Regions from separate parts of the Bacillus sp. PK3-037 genome, predicted to be linked through region 1. Evidence: riboswitches for the same ligand, from Rfam matches in the RefSeq annotation. Region 1 holds a riboswitch; each other region holds the start of a gene.
The links. A riboswitch is a leader RNA that binds a small molecule or an ion and turns the genes downstream of it on or off. The one in region 1 is predicted to bind thiamine pyrophosphate.
Positions count from the first base shown of each region.

Region 1 (3,279 bases):
CGGCGCTTTCTTAGCGGGCGTGCTTGTTTCCTTGCTCTCGCCGAACAAGGAACTGGTTCAGCAGCTTGATTCCTTCGGCTACGGGTTCTTAATACCGATTTTCTTTGTGATGGTCGGTGTAAAATTGGATATTTGGACACTTTTTCAGGACCCGAAAATTTTAGTGATGATTCCGCTGCTGCTTATGGCGCTGCTAGTAAGCAAAATTCTTCCTGTCCTGTACTTGAAGAAATGGTATGATAACCGCACGATATTGGCGTCTGGTTTCCTGCTGACATCAACGCTTTCTCTTGTGATTGCAGCCGCGACAATCGGCCAGCAGCTTCATGTCATCAGCGCGAATATGTCAGGAGCGCTTACGCTGGTGGCGGTTATTGCAAGTATTTTTACGCCGGTCGGTTTTAAAAAGCTGTACAAAAAACAGGAGCAGCCGGAGGAGAAAAAGAAGATCACATTTATCGGCGCTAATCAAATGACACTGCCTGTGACACTTGAATTGCCTGAGAACGAGTATGAAGTGCGTGTCGTGCACGTTTATCAAGAAAACGCTGAGGAAAAGCTGTCAGACTCAGTATTTTCCGTCGAAACGATTTCTGATTATGAGCATCAAACCCTTGAATCGCTCGGTATATTTGATACAGAAATCCTTGTGGTGGCGACAGGGGATGAAGACATGAATACGGACATCGCACTATACGCCAAAGAAAAAGGAACAGAAAGAGTCATTGCCAGCACCGGATCACCGGAGAACGAAGCGAAATTGAAAGAGCAGGGCATCAGCATCTTTTCCATCTTGCTGTCGACCAAAACGCTGCTTCGCGCGCTGATAGAAGCGCCTGGCGTCATGAAACTGCTTACGAACCAGGAGTCTTCGCTGTATCAAATTAATATGGAAAACAGCAAATACGATGGCGTGATTCTCCGTGAATTCCCTTTAACAGGCGACGTGATTTTTGTCAGGATTTTCCGGGGTGTGGACAGCATCGTTCCTCACGGCGATACAAGACTGAAAATCGGAGACCGCTTAATTGTCACCGGATCACGCGGGTACGTAACGGATCTTAAGAAAACATTGGAAGGATAATATCTTGACCAAATAAGGATTCGTGTTAATATAGAGGTGCAGAACAATTCAATATGTATTCGTAAAACCACTAGGGGTGTCCTTTATAAGGGCTGAGATAAAAGTGTGACTTTTAGACCCTCATAACTTGAACAGGTTCAGACCTGCGTAGGGAAGTGGAGCGGTATTTGTGTTATATAACTATGCCAATTCCAAACCACTTTTCCTTGCGGGAAAGTGGTTTTTTTATTATCAGACAGGGGGAATGACGTGTGAAGTTTTCAGAAGAATGCCGCAGTGCAGCCGCAGAATGGTGGGAAGGCAGCTTTGTCCATCCATTTGTTCAGGGGATCGGTGACGGAACCCTACCGATCGACCGCTTTAAATATTACGTGCTTCAGGATTCTTACTATTTAACTCATTTTGCAAAGGTGCAATCGTTCGGAGCCGCTTATGCGAAGGACCTTTATACAACGGGACGTATGGCCAGCCATGCTCAAGGTACATATGAAGCGGAGATGGCGCTTCATCGCGAGTTTACGGAGCTTTTGGAAATCAGTGAGGAAGAACGGAAGTCATTTAAGCCATCTCCTACCGCTTACTCCTATACATCCCATATGTACCGTTCGGTTTTGAGCGGGAACTTTGCAGAAATCTTGGCAGCTCTTCTCCCGTGCTATTGGCTTTATTATGAGGTTGGTGAGAAATTGCTGACATGTGATCCGGGGCATCCGATTTACCAGAAGTGGATTAGCACATACGGCGGTGACTGGTTCAGACAGCAGGTGGAAGAACAAATTAACCGCCTGGATGAGCTGGCGGAAAACAGCACGGAGGAAGTGCGCGCCAAGATGAAAGAGAATTTCGTTATTTCGAGCTATTATGAATATCAGTTCTGGGGTATGGCTTATCGAAAAGAAGGCTGGTCAGACAGCGGCGTAAAAGAGGTGGAAGGGCTTGGAGCTGCACGCCATAACTGATGACCGCAAGCCGGTTAAAGATCTAGCGAGATCAATTATAGCCATTCAGGATGAGGTTGATTTCATCCATATTCGTGAACGGTCTAAATCGGCGGCTGACATTTTGAAACTGCTGGAGCTTATTTCTGAAGGCGGTGTTGATAAGCAAAAGCTGGTGATGAATGGCCGGGTTGATATTGCGCTTTTTTCAAATATTCATCGCGTTCAGCTGCCGAGCAGCAGCTTTTCGCCGAAACAAGTAAGAGCCAGATTTCCTCACCTGCACATTGGGCGATCGGTGCATTCACTGGAGGAAGCGCTTCAGGCAGAAAAGGAAGACGCTGATTATGTTTTGTTCGGCCATGTGTATGAAACGGATTGCAAACAAGGCTTTGAGGGCAGAGGCGTGTCTTTGCTTTCAGAAATCAAACAGAGGATCTCGATTCCGGTTATTGCAATTGGCGGAATGACACCTGCCAGATTAAGAGAAGTGAAACAAGCAGGTTCAGACGGTATCGCTGTCATGTCCGGAATTTTTTCTTCCGATGATCCTTTGGAAGCTGCCAGACGATATTCCCGCAAGCTAAAGGAGATTCAGTATGAAAAGGCATTATGATGCAGTTGTCATTGGAGGCGGAATTATTGGTTCCGCGATAGCTTATCAGTTGGCAAAAGAAAAGAAAAACACCTCATTGCTTGAAAGCGGAACAATCGGCGGCAGAACAACAAGCTCCGCGGCAGGGATGCTTGGCGCCCATGCCGAGTGCGAGGAGCGGGATGCGTTTTTTGATTTCGCCATGCACAGTCAGCGTTTGTATCAGAGTCTTGGAGAGGAGCTGTTTGCATTATCCGGCATTGATATCAGAAGGCATGATGGCGGTATGTTTAAGCTTGCATTCTCCGAAGAAGACGTGTCACGCCTGAGACGGATGGACGATTTGGATTCTGTCAGCTGGCATACAAAAGAAGAAGTGCTGGAAAAAGAGCCGTATACGGCCGGTGAGATTTACGGGGCGAGCTTTATTCAGGACGATGTTCATGTTGAGCCTTATTTTGTATGCAAGGCATACGCTAAATCGGCTAAAGCGCTTGGTACGGAAATTTTTGAGCATACTCCCGTTCTCGATGTGACGCGTGGCGGTGAATCCATTTTGGTCAAAACAGCGTCCGGTGACGTGCATGCGGACCATGTCGTGATTGCCAGCGGGGTCTGGAGCGGGATGTTTTTTAAACAGCTCGGGTTGAACCAGTTATTTT
Region 1 covers NZ_CP096408.1:2,879,058-2,882,336, reverse strand. The annotation lists gene M1D69_RS14855 (monovalent cation:proton antiporter family protein) at 1-1,084, shown strand, start outside; TPP riboswitch at 1,147-1,255, shown strand; gene tenA (thiaminase II) at 1,336-2,043, shown strand; gene tenI (thiazole tautomerase TenI) at 2,021-2,638, shown strand; gene thiO (glycine oxidase ThiO) at 2,622-3,279, shown strand, end outside.

Region 2 (3,279 bases), 1.8 Mb from region 1:
AAATTCTCCGCCGTGAACGCCAGTATGATTCTGAAGTGAAGAAAAAAGCCGATGCAGACCGCTATTCAGTTGAGCAATCTGCCGCTGCTGAAAAAGCCAAACAGCTAGCCCAAGCCGATGCCAAGAAATACAGCATAGAAGCGATGGCGAAGGCTGAAGCTGAAAGGGTCAGAATTGACGGCCTTGCAAAAGCAGAAGCTGAAAAAGCAAAAGGTGAGACAGAGGCCGAGGTTATTCGCTTAAAAGGTCTTGCTGAAGCGGAAGCGAAAGAAAAAATTGCCGCTGCCTTTGAGCAGTACGGTCAGGCTGCGATTTTCGATATGATTGTCAAAATGCTTCCGGAATACGCGAAACAGGTATCAGCACCGCTTTCAAATATTGATAAGATCACCGTCGTTGATACAGGAGGAAACGGTGATTCAAGCGGCGCCAACAAAGTCACAAGCTATGCGACAAATTTAATGTCCAGTCTGCAAGAAAGCTTAAAAGCGTCTTCGGGAATCGACGTAAAAGAAATGATTGAGAACTTTTCAGGAAAAGGCAACATCAAACAGAGCATCAACGAACTGACAAATGAATTAAAAGAAACAAAGCCTGTTCAAAAATCTGAATAACCATTGCGGAAAGGATTAGAGAATGAATGGTGACTATAAGAGAAGCACGACTAGATGATATAAAGGCCATCGCAAAAGTGCATGTTGACAGCTGGGTGACAACATACAGCGGCATTGTCTCCGCTGAATACTTAAATGGTTTGAACTACAAGGATTTTGAAGCCAAATGGAAAAGCCGTTCATTAAAGGGGGTCTTTGTAGCAGAAGATGAAGAAGGTTCAGTATTCGGCTTTGCATCTTTTGGTCCAATTCGTTCAGAGCAGAAAGGCTATGACGGAGAGTTGTATGCCATTTACCTTTTAGAAGAAAAACAGCGGCGAGGTGCGGGCAGAGCGCTTTTGACAAAGGGAATAGATTTTTTGCTTGATCATGGCTTTACGAGCATGTTTGTTTGGGTCGTAGAGGAGAATCCTTCGATTACATTTTATCAGTCGTTTTCACCTGAAAGAGCAGCCGAGGATAGTTTTGAAATCGCAGGAGAAAGCATGAAAGAAATAGCTGGCCGGATCTCGCTTCATTAAAAAATCTGCTCAACAAAAGATAAAAAACAACCCCCAGCGGACAGGTAGCTGGGGGTTGTTAGATTAAGCTTTTTCAGTTTTCAGCAAGCGCGGAGCTGTTATGAACAATAAACAAAGGACAATCGCACAGATGATGAATGACGGAACCATATAAGTAGCATTATAAGTTAACGAGTAAATCCATACCGGTGTTCCTTTTGGTGCAAAGCTGCCGAAAAATACAGCCCCTGAAATCACGTGTGCAGCATAACGCAGAAAACTGCCGATAAAAACTGCGCAAATAATTGATACGATCAATTTCCCTTTTGCTTTTGATAAGGCGGATTTGCGGACAGCGGAAGCGAAAAAACCGCTTATGCCGACAGCGGCGAACGCTGCAATGTAATCAAGCAACAGCTGAACAGGGTGCTGAAGAAATAGATTTCCGATCGCAATTTGAACGAGACCTGTCAATAGACCGGTGGTAAGCCCCGCTTTAACTCCCCAGCGAAAAGAAATCAAAAAAATCGGAATCATCATGATGGATACCGACCCTCCTTGAGGCATACGGAGAAACATTCCGGAAACGATGTCTAAAATGACAGCAGCAGCAGTCATGATTGCAATTTCAATAAGACGTACCAGTTGTCTTGATTGAGCCATAAAAATCCCCTTCCATCGATAGACAATCCAAAAGGACACAAAAAAGCAGCACGCGGAAGGATGAGGAAAGTTCCACGCACTGCTTTACAATCTGCAATTCATTTGACTTTGCCACATCCCTACGCCAGCGTTAACTAACAGGTTCAAAGGGTCAGAACGAAACCGCTCACTCTCAGCTTTTATGCTCCCCTTGTGGTCATCGGATATTTAGTTCGTTTCTACTATACAAGAAAAAGGTTAAAACAACAAGATGACATTGCCTGTGGTAAATGTTCTTTAATAGATAAATGTTTTATAAAGCATTATAAGTTAGATAGAATAAAGAAAGATTACAGTTTTATTGTTTTATAGATTTTTTTTAAAAAACTATTGCAATAAATAATTATAGGTGTTATATTATTAAACGTCGCTGATGAACAGCAGACAAAACAAGAAGCTTTAAACAACTTTTAAAAAAAGTTGTTGACAATTAAGAAGCTGAGTGTTATATTAGTAAAGCTGCTTCATTGAGAGCGGTGATGATCTTTGAAAACTAAACAAGACAAAACGTACCTGTTAATTCAAGTTTTATTATAAATCGCACAGCGATGTGCGTAGTCAGTCAAACTGAGGTCTGCACGATGCAGATCACGCAGATGTTGCCACAGGATGTGGTGAACTTAATCTGCGATCCATTTATCGGAGAGTTTGATCCTGGCTCAGGACGAACGCTGGCGGCGTGCCTAATACATGCAAGTCGAGCGGACAGATGGGAGCTTGCTCCCTGATGTTAGCGGCGGACGGGTGAGTAACACGTGGGTAACCTGCCTGTAAGACTGGGATAACTCCGGGAAACCGGGGCTAATACCGGATGCTTGTTTGAACCGCATGGTTCAAACATAAAAGGTGGCTTCGGCTACCACTTACAGATGGACCCGCGGCGCATTAGCTAGTTGGTGAGGTAACGGCTCACCAAGGCAACGATGCGTAGCCGACCTGAGAGGGTGATCGGCCACACTGGGACTGAGACACGGCCCAGACTCCTACGGGAGGCAGCAGTAGGGAATCTTCCGCAATGGACGAAAGTCTGACGGAGCAACGCCGCGTGAGTGATGAAGGTTTTCGGATCGTAAAGCTCTGTTGTTAGGGAAGAACAAGTACCGTTCGAATAGGGCGGTGCCTTGACGGTACCTAACCAGAAAGCCACGGCTAACTACGTGCCAGCAGCCGCGGTAATACGTAGGTGGCAAGCGTTGTCCGGAATTATTGGGCGTAAAGGGCTCGCAGGCGGTTCCTTAAGTCTGATGTGAAAGCCCTCGGCTCAACCGGGGAGGGTCATTGGAAACTGGGGAACTTGAGTGCAGAAGAGGAGAGTGGAATTCCACGTGTAGCGGTGAAATGCGTAGAGATGTGGAGGAACACCAGTGGCGAAGGCGACTCTCTGGTCTGTAACTGACGCTGAGGAGCGAAAGCGTGGGGAGCGAACAGGATTAGATACCCTGGTAGTCCACGCCGTAAACGAT
Region 2 covers NZ_CP096408.1:1,108,435-1,111,713, forward strand. The annotation lists gene floT (flotillin lipid rafts scaffold protein FloT) at 1-614, shown strand, start outside; partial or broken gene M1D69_RS05665 (N-acetyltransferase family protein) at 641-1,158, shown strand; gene thiT (energy-coupled thiamine transporter ThiT) at 1,199-1,777, opposite strand; TPP riboswitch at 1,877-1,978, opposite strand; rRNA gene M1D69_RS05675 (16S ribosomal RNA) at 2,453-3,279, shown strand, end outside.
Region 2: it holds a riboswitch for thiamine pyrophosphate, as region 1 does, so the genes downstream of both, thiT (energy-coupled thiamine transporter ThiT) here and tenA (thiaminase II) in region 1, are expected to answer to the same signal.

Region 3 (3,279 bases), 300 kb from region 1:
ATCGCCTTTTTTAACCTTGTGAACGTCGGGGCCTGTTTCTTCAACAATGCCCATTGGTTCATGGCCGATGATATAATCTTCAGGAAAATTGGGAACCATGCCGTGAATTAGGTGTAAATCAGATCCGCAGATTGCTGTGGTTGTCAGTTTGACGATGATATCATCAGGTTTTTTGATTTCTGGCGCTTTTACCTCTTTGACGCGGACGTCTTTAATGCCTTGATACGTAACAGCTTTCATTCATAATGTCTCCTTATTGTTTAGTGATCGGGCGTTGCGAATGTTCCGAGACGGTTCGTGTGATCGGGGAAAAGTTTTAGCCCGGCGATATCAACGGCTGTTTGTGCTGATTTCATATCGATTTGAAATTGTTTGTCCAAGTCAGAAGGGAAAAGCCAGCCTTTTTCCATCATGAGCTGTGATAATTCTCCGTGCAGGTAAATAGCGGCGTCCAATTGATTGCGCAATGCTGTTCTGAGTTCTGGGCTTGCGGTTTCCGTGATGGCGACAGCATAATTTTTGATACCGGTTTTTACGGAAATTAAGAAATCGAGGGCAAGTGCTGAATCAGTAAGGTCAGGCATGCCTTTTGCGTTTTTCGGGTCTAAGAAATCGTTCAATGACAGTCACCTCCTGTTATTGTCGGGGCCTTTTGATAGAGGCTCTGAAGCTCAGTTACGTCCCGTACAGACTGCTGTACATCCTTCTCCATAAGGGCTCTCAGTTCCTGATCGAACACCAGTCCCTGCATCATTTTTGATTTAAGTAAACATACGGTTTTGAAGTTGAGGATTTCGTGTAAATCAACTGTTTCGTGGTTTGCCAAACGGTCTTGTTCCATTTTTTCGGTCACCTCCTGATTCAAAGGTATTTTTACCTTGTATCATGCTTTTATGCGAAAGTGCTATAATGGGTAAAATATTTTCTTGGGGGAGTCGAATGATGAAACAGATTATTGCGATGGGCGGCGGAGGTTTTTCAATGGAACCAGATCATCTCGTTCTTGATCAATTTATCATTAATCAATCAAAGCAGCCCTCACCTCGCATTTGTTTTTTGCCAACGGCAAGCGGGGATGCGGAGAATTATGTTCAGCGGTTTTATCATGCTTTTCAAAAGCTTGATTGTGACCCGTCTCATTTGTCTTTATTTAAGCCGCCGACAACAGATTTAGCCTCCTTTATTATGGAGAAAGATGTGATTTATGTCGGCGGGGGAAATACAAGAAATTTGCTGGTGCTGTGGAAGGAGTGGGGACTGGATCACATATTGAAAAAAGCTTGGGAGAACGGGATTATTTTAGCGGGATTAAGTGCAGGTGCGATCTGCTGGTTTGAAGAAGGTGTGACGGATTCTGCCGGACCGCTGACCGGTTTGAAAAGCTTGGGTTTTTTGCAAGGCAGTTTTTGTCCTCATTATGATGGTGAAAAGGATCGGAGACCTGCATATCATCACATGATATCAGCGAAAGCGTTGAGCAGCGGTTATGCAGCGGATGATGGAGCAGCTCTTCATTTTATTGATGATCAGTTTTTTCAGGCTGTGAGTTCAAGATCTGATGCAAAAGCGTATCGGGTGGTGCTTCATGAAAATGAAATCTCTGAAAGAGCATTGCCGATTACATATTTGTCTTGAATTTGCTGAATATTTTATACATTGCTCTTTTTTTCAGTTTGTTTTTATGATACGATAAGTGCGAAATTAATAGTTACTGGGGGTGCCCGCTGACGGGCTGAGAGAGAAGATATGCTTCTTAACCCTTTGGACCTGATCTGGTTCGTACCAGCGTGGGGAAGTAGAGGAATTGTTTTTATTATTGCTGAATACTGCAATAATATGTTTCTTTCTGACTGTAACCGGGTTCATTCAATTGAATCCGGTTTTTTGTGCTGGTTATGGGCTTGATTTTGTCCTTTCAAACAAAGAGAGGGGAAGGATAAGTGATGCAAAATCATTCAGTGCAGCAAGCCAACATTTCCATTATGTCGAGTTTTTCAGGGAGTAAAAAAGTATATGTAGAGGGGGCTTCGCCGGATATTCAAGTGCCGATGAGAGAAATCGAACTCAGTCCGACGACAGGATCATTCGGCGAAGAGGAAAACGCGCCGGTTCGTGTCTATGATACAAGCGGACCGTATACGGACCCCGATGTAAAAATTAATATTCAAGAAGGTTTAAAACCGCTTCGCCACAAGTGGATCACTGGGCGCGGCGATGTTGAGGAATACGATGGACGTGCTGTGAAGCCAGAAGACAACGGCTATAAAAAGGCTAACCCTCATGTAAGCTATCCCGGATTAAAGCGGAAGCCGCTGCGGGCGAAAACGGGTCAAAATGTCACTCAAATGCATTATGCGAAAAAGGGGATGATTACCCCTGAAATGGAGTTTATCGCTATTCGTGAGCATGTGACTCCCGAATTTGTCAGAGAGGAAGTAGCCAGCGGCCGGGCGATTATTCCAGCAAATATTAATCATCCGGAAAGTGAACCAATGATTATCGGCCGAAATTTCCATGTGAAAATTAATGCGAATATCGGGAATTCAGCGGTTACATCTTCGATTGAAGAAGAAGTGGAAAAAATGACGTGGGCAATTCGCTGGGGAGCAGATACGATGATGGATCTTTCCACAGGGAAAGACATTCATACGACGCGTGAATGGATTATCCGAAATTGCCCGGTTCCTGTTGGCACCGTTCCGATCTATCAAGCGCTTGAAAAAGTAAACGGTGTAGCGGAGGATTTAACATGGGAAATTTACCGTGACACGCTGATTGAGCAGGCTGAACAGGGTGTGGATTATTTTACGATTCACGCGGGTGTTTTGCTGCGATATGTGCCGCTAACTGCTAAACGGACAACGGGAATTGTGTCACGCGGAGGAGCGATTATGGCACAGTGGTGTCTGGCTCATCATCAGGAAAGCTTTCTGTATACTCATTTTGAAGAAATCTGTGAAATTATGAAAACATATGATATTGCCTTTTCTCTTGGAGACGGGCTTCGCCCAGGGTCAATTGCCGATGCCAATGACGAAGCGCAGTTTGCTGAATTAGAGACGCTTGGAGAACTCACGCAAATTGCCTGGAAGCATGATGTTCAGGTGATGATTGAGGGGCCGGGTCATGTGCCGATGCATAAAATCAAGGAGAACGTCGATAAACAAATGGAAATCTGTAAAGAAGCGCCTTTTTACACGCTAGGACCGCTGACGACGGATATTGCACCGGGTTATGACCACATTACATCAGCGATCGGAGCGGCGATGATCGGCTGGT
Region 3 covers NZ_CP096408.1:3,174,860-3,178,138, reverse strand. The annotation lists gene M1D69_RS16380 (zinc-dependent alcohol dehydrogenase) at 1-240, opposite strand, end outside; gene M1D69_RS16375 (spore coat protein) at 261-620, opposite strand; gene M1D69_RS16370 (spore coat protein) at 617-841, opposite strand; gene M1D69_RS16365 (Type 1 glutamine amidotransferase-like domain-containing protein) at 943-1,635, shown strand; TPP riboswitch at 1,704-1,811, shown strand; gene thiC (phosphomethylpyrimidine synthase ThiC) at 1,944-3,279, shown strand, end outside.
Region 3: it holds a riboswitch for thiamine pyrophosphate, as region 1 does, so the genes downstream of both, thiC (phosphomethylpyrimidine synthase ThiC) here and tenA (thiaminase II) in region 1, are expected to answer to the same signal.